Regions from separate parts of the Clostridium intestinale genome, predicted to be linked through region 1. Evidence: riboswitches for the same ligand, from Rfam matches in the RefSeq annotation. Region 1 holds a riboswitch; each other region holds the start of a gene.

Region 1 (4,220 bases):
TTTGAGAAAGCAAATAACTTAATATACTTATTTGTCTTTCACTATAATTTCATTAGGCCTCATGGTTCATTAAATAATCTCACACCTGCTGAAGTTGCAGGCTTCGCTAGCAATAGCATTGATCGTAAATCTTGGTTTGTCGCTGCTTAATCTCAACTTAATATCTTTGATTAACCTGCAAAAATCTAACTTTTTGTAGGCTTATTTGCCATACAAAAATTTATTCAAACTTATATAATTTTCAAAGAACGAGTAATTCTACGAAATGTTAAGCTATTTTTTCATAACAACCTAACAGAATCTCCTCTTCTATATTTTAATAAAATCTTTTCCAATAAAAGACCAATTGAAAACAAAAACAATCCTAAAAAGGATAAAACCAAAATACCAGCAAAAACTGCATCCGATTGAAGCATACCAGCTACTCTTTTTACATAAATTCCAAGTCCCTTATCAGAACCTAACCACTCTCCTATACTGGCACCAGCAATACTGTAGGTTGCTGATATTTTAAAACTACTTAGAAAGTTTGGTAGTACTGAATTCATGTGAAGTTTTATAAATATTTGGGTTTTGCTTCCCCCCAATGCTTTTAAGACATCTTCTAAATCTTTGTCTACACTATTTAGTCCATCTAAGGTACTAACTACAATTGGGAAAAAACAAAATAAAATAACAACCGAAACCTTTGACCATATACTATATCCAAACCACATTACCATAATTGGCGATAAGGCCATTATAGGTATGGTTTGAGAAATCACAATAATAGGATATAATATTTTACTAATACTTTTAGAAGAATATATAGAAAAAGCACAGAATACACCTATTACTACTGATATACTAAGACCTAATAATGCTTCTCCTAAAGTTACTAATGAATGCTTATATAATATCTCCTTTTGATTCCATAAAGCTTCTATTACCTTTGAGAATCTTGGTAAAATGAAGTTTGGTATATCAAAAAACGGCACTAAAAACTCCCAAGCTAAGAGTATAGAGGTTCCAATAATAAAAGGGAGGAAAGTTTTCTTAAAAATAGTCATTTTAAAACTCCTCCTTAATGTTTTCAAAACTATCTAAAATATTTAAAATTTGCTTTTTTAAAGTTAAGAAGTCTTGAGTCAAAGTTGTATCATAATTCCTAGGTCTAGGTAATCTTACATCTATGGATTTTAAATTTGTATATGGAAGCTCTGTACATATTAGTATTCTATCTGACAAAAGTAAGGCTTCATCTATATCATGTGTTATCATAAAAACAGTATTTTTCTCTTTTTGACATAGATCTAGTAACCAAGTTTGCATTTTTCTCCTTGTTAGAGCATCTAATGAAGAAAATGGTTCATCAAGAAGAAGTAATGAAGGATTATTAACTATCGCTCTTAAAAAAGAAGCTCTTTGTCTCATACCACCAGATAATTCATGAGGATATAGATTTTCTGTGCCTCTTAAGTTAAAGCTCTCAAAATATGTAGAAACTTTATTTCTAGCTTCTTTTTTACTAAGTCCATTTAGCTCTAAACCTATAGCAGCATTATCTAAGATTGTTCTCCAAGGCATTAAAGAATCCTTTTGCGGCATGTATCCTATTATATTTTTACCTTTGATATCACTAACTCTTATTGAGCCACTGTTAGGTTTTAGAAGGCCTAAAATAAGTCTAAAAAGAGTACTTTTACCTGTGCCGCTTGGCGCTATTATTGTTATAAACTCATTTTTATTAATATTAAAAGATAAATCTTCTAGGATTAGCTTATTTGTATCATTATATTTAAATGTTAGATTTTCTATTTCTAAGGCTTTCATCTAAATGCTCCAACTTTCTTTTTTGTAACATGAATCCCAAAACATGTACTCATATTTAGAGGATAATACAAAAATTTCTTCTAATTTTAGTAGTTGCCTCTCAGGCAATCCTTCTGATATTCTATTCATAAGCTCTATACACCAATTATTTTCATTGTTATACTCTTCACTTGCATATGTCATTATCCATTCCCTATAAAGAGGATGTGCTAATGCTTTTTTATTGTTGATTAAAGCTTTACCTATATAAGCATAGCTCCACATACATGGAAGCAAAGCAGCAGTAAGTTCTGGAAGACCGCCTTCTGTTGATACTTGCAGCATGAATTTAGTATAAGATAGATTGCTAGAATTGGGTTCTGTACCTTCTAAGTCTTCTTTTGATATACTAAATTTTTTAGCAAACTCGATATGACCATCCATCTCAATATTTACTATAGTATGTGCACATTTTGAAAAAGCTTGCATATCTTTAAGTGAACTAGATTTAACCATTCCTAAAGCAAATAATTTTATATAGTCTATTAAATAAACATAATCTTGTTTTATATAAAAACAAAACTTGTCCTCTGGAAGTATACCTTGGCTTAGCTCATTTAAAAATGGATGCTCTAAACAAGAATTCCATATAGGTTTTCCTTTTAAAAATAATCTTTCAGAAAATTGCATAAAAAAACTCCTTTCAAAGCAGTAGTGATAATACCACTTCGAAAAGAGTTAATAATCTAATAACTAATCTAAGATAGATTAAGTTTCATATTACTTCTCACTTCCCTTCGCTGGCATTACCCAGTGCAGGTTCAAGGGTCTGAATAAATTCATCTCAGCCTTAATAGCTCCCCTAGTGCACAATAAAATTTTACCTTCTAAAGATAAATATGTCAAGTTATCTGTATAAGTTAGAAATAAATATCCGAAAACTCAATTTCTGTAGCTTGTATTATTCTGCTATCGCTTGAGACAAAAGAATCATTAAAGTTTTCTTTAGGTACAGACGAATTAATGGGCAATTTTATTGTGAAGGTACTCCCTTTTCCTAACTCACTTTCTAATTTCAAGTTTCCATTAAGAGCTTTAACCAACAGACAAACAAGATAAAGTCCGAGACCTGTCCCTTCTGCTTGACTCGATAAACTACTATCAACTTGTCCGAAACGTTCAAAAATAACTTTTTGTTTTTCTTTAGGTATCCCTATGCCCTCATCTTTAACTTCAATAACAAGTAATTCTTCTTTAGATATAACTTCTGAAGATAAATTTACTGTAATAGACTTACCCTCTGGAGTAAATTTTAGAGCATTTGATAAAAGATTAAATAAAATTCTTTCTAATTTTTCTTCATCTAATAATACATTTTTTGAAGAGATGTGCGATATGAAGATAAGGTGTATATTTTTTTGTTTTGCGTATAGTTGTATTGAGTTAACTAAAGAATTTAGTACATATACAATATCAAAGGTATCTTCGTGTATTTTAATATAACCAGAATTAATTCTTGTAACTTCTAGAAGGTTATTTACTAATCTTAGTTGCCTATTGGTATTTTGCTTAATTACTTTTAAATAATTATTTATTCTAAGAGTAAGATCATTTTTACAAATAGATTCTATTGCTTGTATAGCTAAGTTTATTACAGACATAGGTGTTTTAAACTCATGCGTAATAAAATAAAGAAAGTCATCTTTTATTTTCATAGACTGCTCTAAAATAAGGTTTTTCTCTTTTTCTGCTTTTAGAAGAGTTTTATTTTTTATATTTAATTGAACCTCATATTCAAAGGTTTTAGTAACATCGGAGCAAACTAATATGCAGAACTTTATATTATCTTTATCCTTATAAATAGGTATTGCAGTAAAATTTAAATAAGAATTTTTATCATCTTTTTTTACTAAAACTATTTGATTTTTTACTGTTATTCCTTTTATGACTTTCGAAACTGGTAAATCCTCTTTTGAAAGTAGGTTGCCATGTATGTCATAGTATTCAGAACCGTTATCTAAAGTTTCGCCAATATACGTAAGGTCTTTATTTGTTGTTGAGTAAATATAATCTCTTAAAGTTTTGCTTAAACTTAAATATCTACCATTACCATCTATAACTGCTAAACAATCATAAATATTGTCTAATATTGAGTTTAATGTTTCATTTTTTAGGTTTAATTCCTCTTCTTTTTTTATAAGCTCTAAGTTTTTAAGTTTTATTGTATTTAACTGTTCGGAAATTTTTAGCCTATTTAATGCCCGAGTAGTAACATCAAAAGTATTTATCACTAAATATTTTAGTTCACCACTAGCACATAAGGGGGTGATAATTAAATCGCAATATGTTGCATCTTTATGGAAACATTTATGAAGATATTCTTTAATTTGAACTGTTTTTTTAGTATCAATGATCTCTTTAAAAGTTTT
Region 2 (4,220 bases), 940 kb from region 1:
GATTTATTCAAACTTAATTGACGAATATGTTACTTTAAATTTAAAAGCTATGTAAGAAATCATATCTTAAAAGTTCTTTTAAAATTTTTTATTATTTGATAGTTAATTATGGACAAGTATCATAACTTTATAACTATTATTTATAAAAATCCTCATTTTCCCTATATGTTATTTAAATAACTAATACTTAACTGCCCCTAAAAGATATAGTTTTTATGAGTCTATCTTCCCCTATTACAACATTTTCAAAAATATCTTTAGCATTAACTAAATACCAACTTGGTTCTTCCATAGCTGGCGAGAAGTGAGTTAAAAGTAGTTCCCCTACCTCTGCATTTTTAGCTAAATTAGCTGCCTCTCTAAAAGTCATATGTTTATTTTTTATCGCTTTCTCTAGATCATTATCATCACCATAAGTGCCTTCACATATAAATATATAACTGTCCCTAACAAAGTTTATAATTTCATCTATAGGTCTTGTATCTGTTATTATTGATAACTTAATTCCTTTTCTATCACTACCTAAAACCATAGATGGATTAAATATTTTACCTTCAAACTCTATTTCATTTCCTTTTTGCAAAACATTCCATATATCTTTCGGTATATTATTTTCTAATGCATTTTCAACACTAAATTTTGGTGCTCTTTTTATATAAAAACTATATCCTAAGCAAGGAGCTGAATGATCAAGATTTAAAGTTGAGATATTAATAAAATTATCTAACTCTATAGTATCAATTGGATTTTCAATTATCTTAATATCATAAGGTAGATATGGACATATTACCCTTAGTGAATTAACTGTATTTTCAATTCCTTCTGGTCCTATTATTGTTAGAGGCTCTGTTCTTCCGCTATTTCCTATCGTAGATAGTAATCCTGGAAGTCCTACAATATGATCTCCATGAATATGAGTTATGCATATAATATCTATGGTTTTGAATCCCCAGCCAACCATTCTCATAGATACCTGAGTTCCTTCTCCACAATCCACTAATATCTTTCTGCCTCTATAATTTAATAAAATTGAAGAAAGATTTCTATTTGGCATTGGCATTCCTCCACCACAACCTAATAATGCTACATCTATCATAATATTCACCTCCTTGTTATATTATGCACTAAACTTATTAAATATTGTAATATATATGAGAAAAAATTGGGGACAGTTAATCATAAAATTTTTGCTTAACCGTCCCCCATTATACACTTTTATTTAAGCTTCGCAAGCATATCCTTAGCCGCCTGTTCAATATCATCTTTTCCTAAAATAGCACTTACAACTGCTATCCCATCTATTTTACTTTCCTTTAATAGTTCAGCATTATTTTCGTTAATACCACCTATTCCAACCACAGGGACGGTTAAGGATTTTTTTATCTCCTCCAAAAGATCTATAGATACTGAGCGAGCATCCTTTTTTGTATCTGTTGGAAAAACAGCTCCAATTCCTAAGTAGTCTGCTCCTTCTGCTTCTGCTAATTTAGCTTCCTCTAAAGTTGCGGCAGAAATACCTAATATCTTCTCTTCACCAATGATCTTTCTAGCAACTTTTGTAGGTATATCACTTTGTCCAACATGAACTCCAGCAGCATCAACAGCTAAAGCAATGTCAATCCTATCATTTATAATAAGGGGTACATTATGTTTGTCCGTAATCTTTTTAACTGCCACAGCTAAGTTATAAAAATCCAAAGAACTAATATCTTTCTCTCTTAACTGTACTAATGTAACCCCACCTTTAATACTTGCTTCTATAGCTTCACAAAGGTCTCTTCCTTTTAAAACATCTCTATCGGTAACTAAGTACATTGTATAATCTATATTATTGTTCATATACCTTACCTCTTTCTAAAATAACTTCTGAAGACAAGTTATATATTTCATCAATAATGTTTGATCTTAGTTTACCTGTCCCCTCATTTTCTCCTAATCTTTCATGAGCCTTTTCTCCTGCAATTCCCATAGAAACTACCCCAGCTAAAGCTGCTGTAAATGAATCCTCACAAACTCCTGCAAATGCTCCAGTTAAAGCTGTGCACATACATCCTGTTCCAGTAACTTTTGACATTATCTTGTGTCCATTTTCTACAATTGCAACCCTTTCTCCATCAGTAATTATATCTTTAGCTCCAGTGATTGCGATAACTGTCCCCCATTTTTTTGCAATTTCCCTAGCTAGTCCAACTTCATTTAAAGAACTTTCTTCTAAAGAGTCTACTCCTTTAGTTTTAACATCAGCTCCATATAAACTTTTTATTTCAGATAAGTTACCTCTAATTACTGAAAATTTCACTTCTTTAATTAACTCTGCTCCAACCTTATTTCTAAATGGAGTAGCTCCAACACCTACAGGATCTAAAACAACTGGAACTCCAAGTTCATTAGCTTTTTTACCTGCAGCTATCATTGATTTTACAGTATTGCTGTTAAGTGTTCCTATATTTATCACTAAAGCAGAAGCTATGCTAACCATATCCTCAACTTCGTTTATATCATCAGCCATAACTGGAGATGCACCTATAGCTAAAGTTATATTAGCACAATCATTAACAGTAACATAGTTAGTTATTTGATGAACTAAAGGAGACTTTTCTCTAACATCTTTTAAAGCTTGAACAACATTATTTTTCATAAAAAAACACCTCAATTAAAATTATTTTAAAACAAAAAAGACACAACCCATAGGATTGTGTTTAACTTCATAAAATACTATTAAACAAAACACTTCCTACGCTGGCATTATCCAGTTCAGGTACTAGGGTTAAAGAAATTTAGTTCTTACTCTCAGTTGGCTATCATCCAACACCCCTGTGCTATTTAAGTTATATTTTTATAATAGCACTATAAAAATTCTTAAGCAATAGAAAGAGAAAGTATTTTACTTTATAGGGTATAATGTTAATATAGTAGATACGTTATGAATTTATAGAAAAAGGTGAAATTGTTGAATAATATTAATTTTAAAGATTTTAATTTAAATCCTAATATTCTAAAAGCTTTAGAGGAATTAGGATACTCAAATCCTACAGATGTACAGAAAGAAGTTCTTCCTATAGTACTTCAAAAGAAAGACTTAATTGTAAAAGCTCAAACAGGTAGTGGAAAAACTGCCTCCTTTGCAATACCTCTATGTCAATCTATTGATGTAGAAATAAAAAATCCTAAGGCACTTGTATTAACTCCAACTAGAGAGCTTGCTGTTCAAGTTAAGGAAGACATAAATAACATAGGTAGATACAACAAAATTCGTTCTGTAGCTATCTTTGGAAAACAACCTATAACTAATCAAATAAATGAGCTTAAGCAAAGGGTTCATGTTGTTGTTGGTACTCCAGGTAGAACTCTAGATCATATTAAGCGTGAAACTTTAAATGTAAGTGAAATAGATTATTTAGTTTTAGATGAAGCTGATGAAATGTTAAGTATGGGCTTTTTAGAAGAAGTTGAAGAAATTTTATCTTATCTTCCTAAAAAGAAAACCACTTTGCTATTTTCTGCAACTATTCCGGAGCAAATTAAAACAATTTGTGATAGACATATGAAGTCTCCTAAAAATGTTGAAATAACTCCAAACAAGCTTACTGTTGAAAATATAAAGCAAGGATACTTTGACGTAAAAGATGAAGATAAGTTCTCTCTACTTGAAAAGTTACTTATAAAAGAAAACCCTGACAGTGCAATACTTTTCTGTAGAACAAAAGAGAATGTAGATACTCTTATTTCTAAACTTGAAGGTAAAAGATATCCATCAAAAGGACTTCATGGAGGTATGCTTCAGCCAGAAAGATTAAGAACTATAGATGAGTTTAAATCAGGTAAGTTTAGATTTCTTATAGCTACTGATATAGCATCAAGAGGTCTTGATATAGATAAAGTTTCTTTAGTTGTAAACTATGACCTTCCTATGGAAAAAGAGAAGTATGTACATAGAATTGGAAGAACAGGGAGAGCTGGAAACTCTGGAGTTGCCTTAACCTTTAAGACTCCTTATGAAGATAGATTCTTTCAAGAAATTCAAGATTATATAAATTATAAAGTTCCTAAACTTTCTCCACCTAGTAGAGAAGAATTTCTTGCAAATAAAGAAGACTTCAAGCTAAAAAATGAAAACTTCAAAAAAGTTACTACTAGTAAAAAGAAAGAAGTTTCAAAAGACATTACTAAGATATACTTAAACGGTGGAAAAAAGAAAAAGATACGCCCAGGTGACATAG
Region 3 (4,220 bases), 1.9 Mb from region 1:
AAGAGAAGAAGAGTTATTTAAATGATGGCAACAAAAAAATAGGTATAGATATATTGGGAGATGTAGAGTGTACTAAATACATATTATCTAGGGATATAGAGTCTTTTAATAGCGATATGGCTAAGATAACTAATAATGTTAAAATAATAAATGGGAATAAGCAGGATTTTGATGTGATAATAACCGTTAGAAATCAAGGGTATACATCAAAAAAATTCAAAACTAACATAACTATTGAAAATAAGAATGACCATAGCTATGAGATTTATTATGTTTGGGGAGATTATGACCTTAAAGCATGGAGCATTCAAACAAGCACTACAAAACCGAAAGATTGGTAGTATATAGACTAAGGAGGAGTTTTTTTATGTCAAGTTGTTCAAGTTGTGCAAGCAAGGATAGTTGCAATACAAAAGACAAAGGATGTGGAACAAATACAGTGAGTATGAAAGTATTACCTAAATATGGAGAAGTAAAGAATATTATCGGAGTGATAAGTGGTAAGGGTGGAGTAGGTAAATCTACGGTTACAGGACTTATTGCAACTCAGTTAGCTAATAGAGGATATAAGGTTGGTGTTTTAGATGGAGATATAACAGGGCCATCTATGCCAAGATTTTTTGGTATAAATGATAAAAGAGCAGAGATGATTCCGCTGGATAATAATTCAAACTTTAAGTTTAAGCCTGTAGAGAGTAAATTAGGAATAAAGGTTATATCTATGAATTTACTTACTCCAGTAGAAGATCAACCAGTTATTTGGAGGGGGCCTGTTATAACGGGAGTATTAAACCAAATGTATACTGATACAGAGTGGGGGGATTTAGATTATTTACTTATAGATATGCCTCCAGGAACAGGGGATATAGCATTAACTGTAATGCAAAGTTTCCCATTAAAAGAAATTATAATCGTATCTACGCCTCAGGATATGGTTTCTATGATAGTTAAGAAGGTAGTTATTATGGCACAAAAGATGGGAATTAGCATAAGGGGAGTAGTAGAGAATATGTCTTATATTAATTGTGATAGTTGTGATCATAAAATAAAAATATTTAGCAAAAAGTCTGCTGAAGAACATGCAGAATATTTAGGGCTACCACTTTTAGCTGAGCTTCCTATTAATTTAGATTTAACAGAGGCTTTGGAGAATGGTACAGCTGAAGAGTATGTTAAGGAAGATCCACTTTATACATCGGTATTCCAAGGATTATATTAAAATTATTGAATAATATTTCCTTTATGATGACATACTAATTTTGTTAGTAATATCACAGGAGGGAAAAATATGAATGCTATAGTAGATAAAGATACTTGTATAGGTTGTGGATTATGTCCATCAATTTGTCCAGAAGTTTTTGATATGGAGGATGATGGAAAGGCAGGAGTTATCTCAGATCCAGTTCCAGAAGGTGCAGAAGATAGCGCAAAAGAAGCTGAAGAAAGTTGTCCAGTTAATGCAATTAGCATAGAATAATAAAAAAGCAACCGTAAGGTTGCTTTTTTGCTATTTTATGCTAGGTAGTTTTTGTTAGTTGCTTTTACTATTCTGTCTATAGGTAAAAATTTTATTATAACTAAACATATGATACCTTCTACCCCTACTAGTAGTCCATTTACAAAAAGTGAATAGACTATTGGAGACATTCCCTCTGGAGCAAAGCTTCCAAAGAAAGCAACGCCAGATATAAAGTGGCATAAAAATCTGCCAAATATGGCGACAGAAGTTCCGAGTAGCTTATTTTGCTTAAAGAATCCAGCTAGTCCTAGAGCTAAAAATGGAAGTGGATAGTCAAATAGGACTTGTACAGGATGTAGGATATATGGATCCATAAACAAGGTTATTATTCCATATAAGAATCCAGTCAAAAATCCTACTAAAGGACCATACATAAAGGCTATTATTAATATTGGAACCATACTTCCTAAGGTTACGCTACCTCCTTGAGGGAAGTGATAAAGCCTAAATACCTTAAGAACAGTTGCAAGAGCCAAGGCTATTCCAATCCTCGTTATTAATTGTGTAGTTATTTCGATTTTTTTAGCCTTTATAAGTACTATTAAAATAATTACACACCCTATAAGTGCAACTAAAGATAGCGGATGTTTAACTATCTCGCTAGTATTTGCTGGTAGATTAATAAAAATTTCTGCCAAGCTTTGAAAAAATTCTGTAAATATATCTTTAACATAAGTTAAAGCATCAGATAAATAATTCATAAAAACCTCCTTCTTTTTGTGCTTAAAGCGAAGAAGCAAAAAACCGCAACCTAATAAGGTTGCGGCATATTATACTTTAGATACTATCGCTTCCCTACGCTGGTATTAACCAGATCAGGTAAAAGGGTTAATGTAAGACATCTCTCAGCCATTAAGGCACCCCTAGCACATATTATTTTATTATATGCTTATAATATAATAGAAATTAGAAAAAATCAACTAACTTATCATTACTTATTTTATTTTGAGATACAGTACTTTCCTCTATGCCGTAAATGTTTGATGGATTTAGGTTAACTTCAGAACCAACTCTGCTTCCGTAAGGAAGATGAGAAATGGATACATTAACGCTTGTGCCATCTTCAAGTAGAATTACAGCATCATTGGAACTCATATCAATAATTTTACCTTTCATAATAAAAGCCTCCTAAAATAAGAATATACATTTAATATTCTTTATCTTAGGAGACTTTTATATACATTTAATATAAATCTGAGTAAATTATTTTAAATACTTTTAAAGCTTCTTGAATTTTGGGCTTAAGCAATTCTTTTCTTTCTAAAAACTCTGATTCGCCTAAAGGGGTAAGGGTATATATCTTTTGAAATTTCTTTTTTGGATCATCCCATTGACCCTCTATAAGACCTTCTTTTTCGAATTTTTTTAATATTGGATATATTCCTCCGGTTGATGGAACCCATAAACCTTTTGTTTTGTCACCAATCTTATGAGATATATCATTTCCGTTAGAAGGAGATTCACTTAAGATGTATAGTACATAGATAGGTAAAAGGCCTTTAGTAAAAACTTGCCCAACAGCATTATTTTCTTTATGCACTTTTTTTAATTCAGATAGCTTTTGTTTATACTCATTATAGAGCCGCTTTTCTTCTGCTCTAATATCTTCTTTAGTATTAAAGCTTGAATTTTTCATTAAATTATTCCTTTTCCAAAGTTATTCCTATAAGACCAGGTCTGATAGTTGAAAGTTTTAGATATGTAAAATACGTTTTCTGCAATTCTTTTTTAATAATATTATATAGATATTATAGGAAAATGTCTAACCTATATAGAAAATCTTTATATGTATAAGCTCTTATAGAGGTGAAAGTTATTTATAAATTCTGCATTGATAATTGTTAAAAATTATGGAATTCTTTATAGTAAACTAAATAAACTCCTAATAATTAAGGAGTTTATAATAAAAAATTATTCAATTGGGATAGTGACATCGTTAGAAATTATATGCCATATAGTATTACCTTTTGAAAGAGGAATCTCTGTATTGTTTGAATCTAAAAGCATAGTTTTAGAAGAATCTTTCCTCCAAGTACCCTTTACTATTTTCCCTTTAGAAAGTACATAAGCTTCACCTGAGCCATCTAATTTTATATTTAAGCGACCATCTTCTCTAGTTACTATATTTGTTTTTTGTATCACTATATTAGTAAATTTTAAAGCTTGATTTGTATTTGTATCTATGGCTTCTGTTCCATCCATTGATTTTACATAGTAGCCATCTTTAAAAACATAAGATGTGGAATAGTATTTATTTAATTTCAAAATTATCCTATCAAGTGGGTCTAAAAGGGAGTTATCCCAATATTCGTTGCTAAAAACAAGACTATTATTTGGAGTGTAGGACAACTTTTTATCATTTATATATTTCAAAAGTTTTTCTGAGGAGGTATATAAATTGTGAGGTGCTTTTCTCTTGTTGTCTCTACTGAAATAAGAGCCTTGAGCCATTTCGTTTATGCTCATATAGGTGGAGTCTTTCGCTATGGTATCTAGTGCTTCTTGACTTCCTCCACAATGAGCAAATGGGAGATTAATATCTTTTGCAATAGAAATAAAATAAGGTCTTGCACTTCTTACTGGACCTATTTTTTCAACAGAATTTTTATGGAATAGGGCTATGAATCTAGGGATTCCCCCTTCTGCCATGGTTTCGTATATTATATCAGCACCACTTAATCCACTTTGGGGTCTTGAGGAA
Region 4 (4,220 bases), 1.2 Mb from region 1:
CTGCAGGTATACTAGGAATGAATCCTGGGGATATACGTCTAAGGGATGCTTTGGGTATAGCAGAGGATTTAGGTATAAAGATAGAGTTTGAAGAAGGGGATTTAGGAGATGTACACCCTAATACTGTAAAATGTATAATGAATGGAGTAAGTGGTAGTAACTATTCTATAACAGGCTGCTCAATAGGTGGGGGAAGTATAGTTATAAAAGCTATAAATGATCAAGAAGTTGATTTTACAGGAAGTTATCCTACCTTAATTGTAAATCATAAGGATGTACCAGGAGCAGTATCGAAGGTAACATCACTTTTGTATGAAGATACAATAAATATTGCTTTTATGAAGGTTTTTAGAAGCCAAAAGGGTAAGGAAGCAACTATGATATTTGAAGTTGATAATGAAATTTCAGATAAGGTTTTAAATGGAATAAAAAATATAGACTACATATCAAAAGTTATAAGGATAAATCCTATTAAGGAAGGAGAATAAAAATTGTTAGCAAAAACAGGTGAGGAGATTCTAAGTATATGCGCTGATAAGGGCATTTCACTAAGTGAATATGCTATTCTTTATGAAATGGAAACCTCAGAATTAACTAGAGAAGAAGTAATTAAAATGATGGAGAAAAGTTATGATGTCATGCTGGAAGCTTGCAGACAAGGAATGGAAGAAGAAGTTTTCTCTGTAAGTGGGTTAATTGGTGGAGATGGATATAAAATAAATAAATACTTAAATAGTGGAAAATCCCTTACAGGAAATGTTATTATAAAAGCAATGGCAAGAGCTATGTCCTGTGCAGAAGTAAATGCTTCTATGGGAAAAATAGTGGCATGTCCTACGGCTGGATCTTGTGGTATATTGCCAGCGGTTATTATTACAGCCGTAGAGCAGTTAGAGCTTGATTATGAAGGTGCTATAAAAGGATTGTTTGCAGCTTCTGCGTTAGGAATTATAATAGCTCAAAATGCAACTTTAGCAGGTGCAGAGGGTGGATGTCAGGCAGAGTGTGGTTCAGCCTCTGCTATGGGGGCTGCTGCTGTAGTAGAAATGATGGGGGGAACTCCAGAAATGAGCCTTAATGCTGCGGCTATAGTTTTTAAAAATATCATGGGACTAGTATGTGATCCAGTTGCTGGATTAGTAGAGGTTCCATGCGCAAAAAGAAATGTAGCGGGAGCTGTTAGTGCTCTATCAACAGCTGATTTAGTTATGGCAGGAGTAAACAGTAAGATTCCATTTGATGATGTTTTAAGTGCTATGTATGATGTTGGAAAAAATATGCCTAGTGAACTTAAGGAAACTGCTATGGGTGGAATAGCTATTACAAAAACAGGAAAAAAATTAAATGAACAAGTTTTCGGGAAATAAGCTTAAAGGTTTTAAGGAGATATGAAAATGAATTTTGTTGAAGAAGTTAAAAAATTTGATTTAATTAGAAATACTAAGGTTTATGAATTAGCTAAGCTTGAGGTTTTACTTAAGTTAGAGAAGGTTTATATATGGACTAAAGATGGGCATATAGCTGTTTTATCTTCAAATGCAGGAGAAAAATCTATATACATTTATACTGACAGAGAATTGATAACTTCAGATTATAGTAATTATGAAGAGTTTTCCTTATCTAAGTTTATAATTGTGCTTAAAAATAGAGACAATAATTTTAATAGTTGTTTTATTAATAAAGATACAGAAAGTTCTTCTATTTTATCAGAGAATATTCAATATCTTATAAATAGATATGAAGAGATATATACAAATACAAGTTTTAGAAATACTAATTCCTTAGAGCTTAAGGAAAGAACTTATATAGTTGCTAGAGAAGCTACTGATGAAAATAATATAGATGTTTTAATAAGAAACTCAGGTAATGATAAATACATATACATATATACTGAGGCTGATTTAGCTAAAAACAAGGTGCATATGGAACAATTAAGTGCGTCAAAACTTGTGGGACTAAATAAAGAAAAACTAGGGAAATTAATAACTAATCTTAATAGTAACGGTATTAATAAGGTTATAGTTAATTTTGGAACAAACAATGGTATGGTTGTTGGTATTGAAGAGATAATTAGTTCATTAGCTTAAAACAAGGTTACAGCAATTGCACTATAAATAATTAAATGGTATATTAGATATAGATTAAATTTTAATATTTAGCTAGGGGGGCTGGTGTTGCCAGCTGAGATAGAAAACAAGATTTTCTGACTCTTATAACCTGATCTGGGTAAATCCAGCGTAGGGAAGCATTAGTTTTGTACTAAAATTAGTGTAGCTCTTGCTACACTTTTATTTTTTCTTTTTTATTTATGTACAAAAATATGGCGGATATAAGTCTCCTTGGCTAATTTTTAGGGGGATTAACGATGGAAAAAAGAATTAATGTATCAAGCACTTCAAAAATAGCAATAAGTGGAGTATTAATAGCAATAGGTACAACAACAAGTACTTTATTAACGATTCCTGTACTAGGCGCTAAAATGGCTCCGGTTCAGCATTTTATAAATGTGGTTTCAGCAGTATTATTAGGTCCTTATTATGCAGTATTAAATGCTTTTTCAATATCCTTGCTTAGAAATGCCCTAGGAACAGGTACCTTATTAGCATTTCCAGGAAGTATGGTTGGAGCATTTCTAGCAGCATTAATGTATAAGTACTTTAAGAATATATATGCGTCAGCTTTAGGAGAAGTAGTAGGTACTGGTTTATTAGGTGCATTACTAGCTTACCCAATATATGCCTATATTTTAGGTAAACAAGCTGCATTGACCTTTTTTATAGTGCCTTTTTCGATTAGTTGCGTAGGAGGAGCTATAATAGCATTAATATTTTTAAATATACCTGCCATAAAAAATTTATTAATTAAAGGAAGGGAGTAAATATTATGTTTAAAGCCTTAACTATTGCAGGTTCTGATTCTTGTGGAGGAGCAGGTATTCAAGCTGATATAAAATCATTTTCGGCAAATGGCGTTTATGGAATGAGTGTAATTACGGCTATAACAGCTCAAAGCACTCAAGGAGTTTTTGGAATTCAAGATATAAGCCCAGAAATAATATCAAAGCAAATAGAGGTGCTTTTTGACGATATCTATATTGATGCTATAAAAATAGGAATGGTTTCAAAGATAGAATCTATAAAAGCTATAGCAGAGTCTTTTAGAAAAGTAGATAAACTACCAGTAATAGTATTGGATCCAGTTATGATTTCAAAAACTGGTTTTAAACTATTATCAGAGGATGCTAAGGATACTTTAATTAAAGAGCTGTTTCCTTTCGCTACATTAATAACACCTAACTTACCAGAGGCTGAAGAGATTTTAGGAGTTGAGATTAAGGATATGGATAGCATGAAGGAAGCTGCTACTAAATTATATGAATTAGGTCCCAAATATGTTTTGGTAAAAGGTGGTCACTTAGAAAGTGAAGCTGATGATTTATTATTTGATGGAAAGAACTTTACTGTATTTAAAGGTAGAAGAGTAAATACTATACATACACATGGAACAGGATGTACTTTATCTTCTGCTATTGCAGCAAATTTAGCTAAGGGTATGAATGTAGTTGAAGCTGTTGAAGAAGGAAAAAGATATATAACGGTTGCTATAGAAAATGGATTTGAGCTTGGAAAAGGTGTAGGACCAACTCATCATTTTTACGAATTATATGAAAAAAGTGGATTAAATAAAAAATAATTAATAAATGTACCTATAAATTTAGTATTATAGGTACATTTATTTTTTCTTAAATACTAATAATAAGTTATTATAGGAGGTGAATAGTATATGGAAACTTTAAAAAATTGGAGCAAGTGGAAAGATACTCTTGGCAAAGCTGTTGATTTAGGAGAAACTGTAGGAATGTCAGATGGAACAATAACTAATATTGCTGAAAAGGTTGGAACCTTTTTAGCAAATAATGTTGATCCAAAAACAGAGGAAGAAAGACTTCTTAAAGAGTTATGGGATTCTGCAGATTCAAATGACAAAGAAGTTTTAGCAAAACTTATAGTAAGAATTGCTGATAAATAATTTTTATATTTTAAAGAGCGTTACATATAAATTGTAATTGCTCTTTTTTTGTTGATAAGTTTAATAGGATTTTAATTAAAAATCTTAAAAGTCGATTTTTTTATTAAAATAAGGCAAAAATGATTTAATGAAGCACTGGGTGACGTGCTAAAGGATTAATGTTAAAATAAATCTAATGAAGTCTCTGAGAG

The links. Region 1 has a riboswitch for thiamine pyrophosphate ahead of tenA (thiaminase II). Riboswitches for the same ligand answer to the same signal wherever they lie in the genome.
Region 2: linked by a shared signal. The riboswitch ahead of thiM (hydroxyethylthiazole kinase) and the one ahead of tenA (thiaminase II) in region 1 are both predicted to bind thiamine pyrophosphate.
Region 3: linked by a shared signal. The riboswitch ahead of thiT (energy-coupled thiamine transporter ThiT) and the one ahead of tenA (thiaminase II) in region 1 are both predicted to bind thiamine pyrophosphate.
Region 4: linked by a shared signal. The riboswitch ahead of thiW (energy coupling factor transporter S component ThiW) and the one ahead of tenA (thiaminase II) in region 1 are both predicted to bind thiamine pyrophosphate.

What each region holds. Positions count from the first base shown of each region.
Region 1 covers NZ_CP121166.1:1,357,865-1,362,084, reverse strand. The annotation lists gene P8F83_RS07070 (IS6 family transposase) at 1-150, shown strand, start outside; gene P8F83_RS07065 (ABC transporter permease) at 282-1,049, opposite strand; gene P8F83_RS07060 (ABC transporter ATP-binding protein) at 1,051-1,812, opposite strand; gene tenA (thiaminase II) at 1,813-2,481, opposite strand; TPP riboswitch at 2,567-2,665, opposite strand; gene P8F83_RS07050 (sensor histidine kinase) at 2,712-4,220, opposite strand, start outside.
Region 2 covers NZ_CP121166.1:2,298,846-2,303,065, forward strand. The annotation lists gene P8F83_RS11935 (transposase) at 1-55, shown strand, start outside; gene P8F83_RS11940 (ribonuclease Z) at 188-1,096, opposite strand; gene thiE (thiamine phosphate synthase) at 1,216-1,839, opposite strand; gene thiM (hydroxyethylthiazole kinase) at 1,829-2,638, opposite strand; TPP riboswitch at 2,715-2,826, opposite strand; gene P8F83_RS11955 (DEAD/DEAH box helicase) at 2,951-4,220, shown strand, end outside.
Region 3 covers NZ_CP121166.1:3,216,157-3,220,376, reverse strand. The annotation lists gene P8F83_RS16565 (YhfM domain-containing protein) at 1-341, shown strand, start outside; gene P8F83_RS16560 (Mrp/NBP35 family ATP-binding protein) at 368-1,219, shown strand; gene P8F83_RS16555 (ferredoxin) at 1,289-1,477, shown strand; gene thiT (energy-coupled thiamine transporter ThiT) at 1,513-2,220, opposite strand; TPP riboswitch at 2,295-2,394, opposite strand; gene P8F83_RS16545 (hypothetical protein) at 2,426-2,635, opposite strand; gene P8F83_RS16540 (PadR family transcriptional regulator) at 2,703-3,155, opposite strand; gene P8F83_RS16535 (DUF3048 domain-containing protein) at 3,431-4,220, opposite strand, start outside.
Region 4 covers NZ_CP121166.1:134,250-138,469, forward strand. The annotation lists gene sdaAB (L-serine ammonia-lyase, iron-sulfur-dependent subunit beta) at 1-488, shown strand, start outside; gene sdaAA (L-serine ammonia-lyase, iron-sulfur-dependent, subunit alpha) at 492-1,367, shown strand; gene P8F83_RS00625 (hypothetical protein) at 1,395-2,087, shown strand; TPP riboswitch at 2,152-2,261, shown strand; gene thiW (energy coupling factor transporter S component ThiW) at 2,366-2,878, shown strand; gene thiD (bifunctional hydroxymethylpyrimidine kinase/phosphomethylpyrimidine kinase) at 2,884-3,693, shown strand; gene P8F83_RS00640 (DUF3243 domain-containing protein) at 3,784-4,029, shown strand.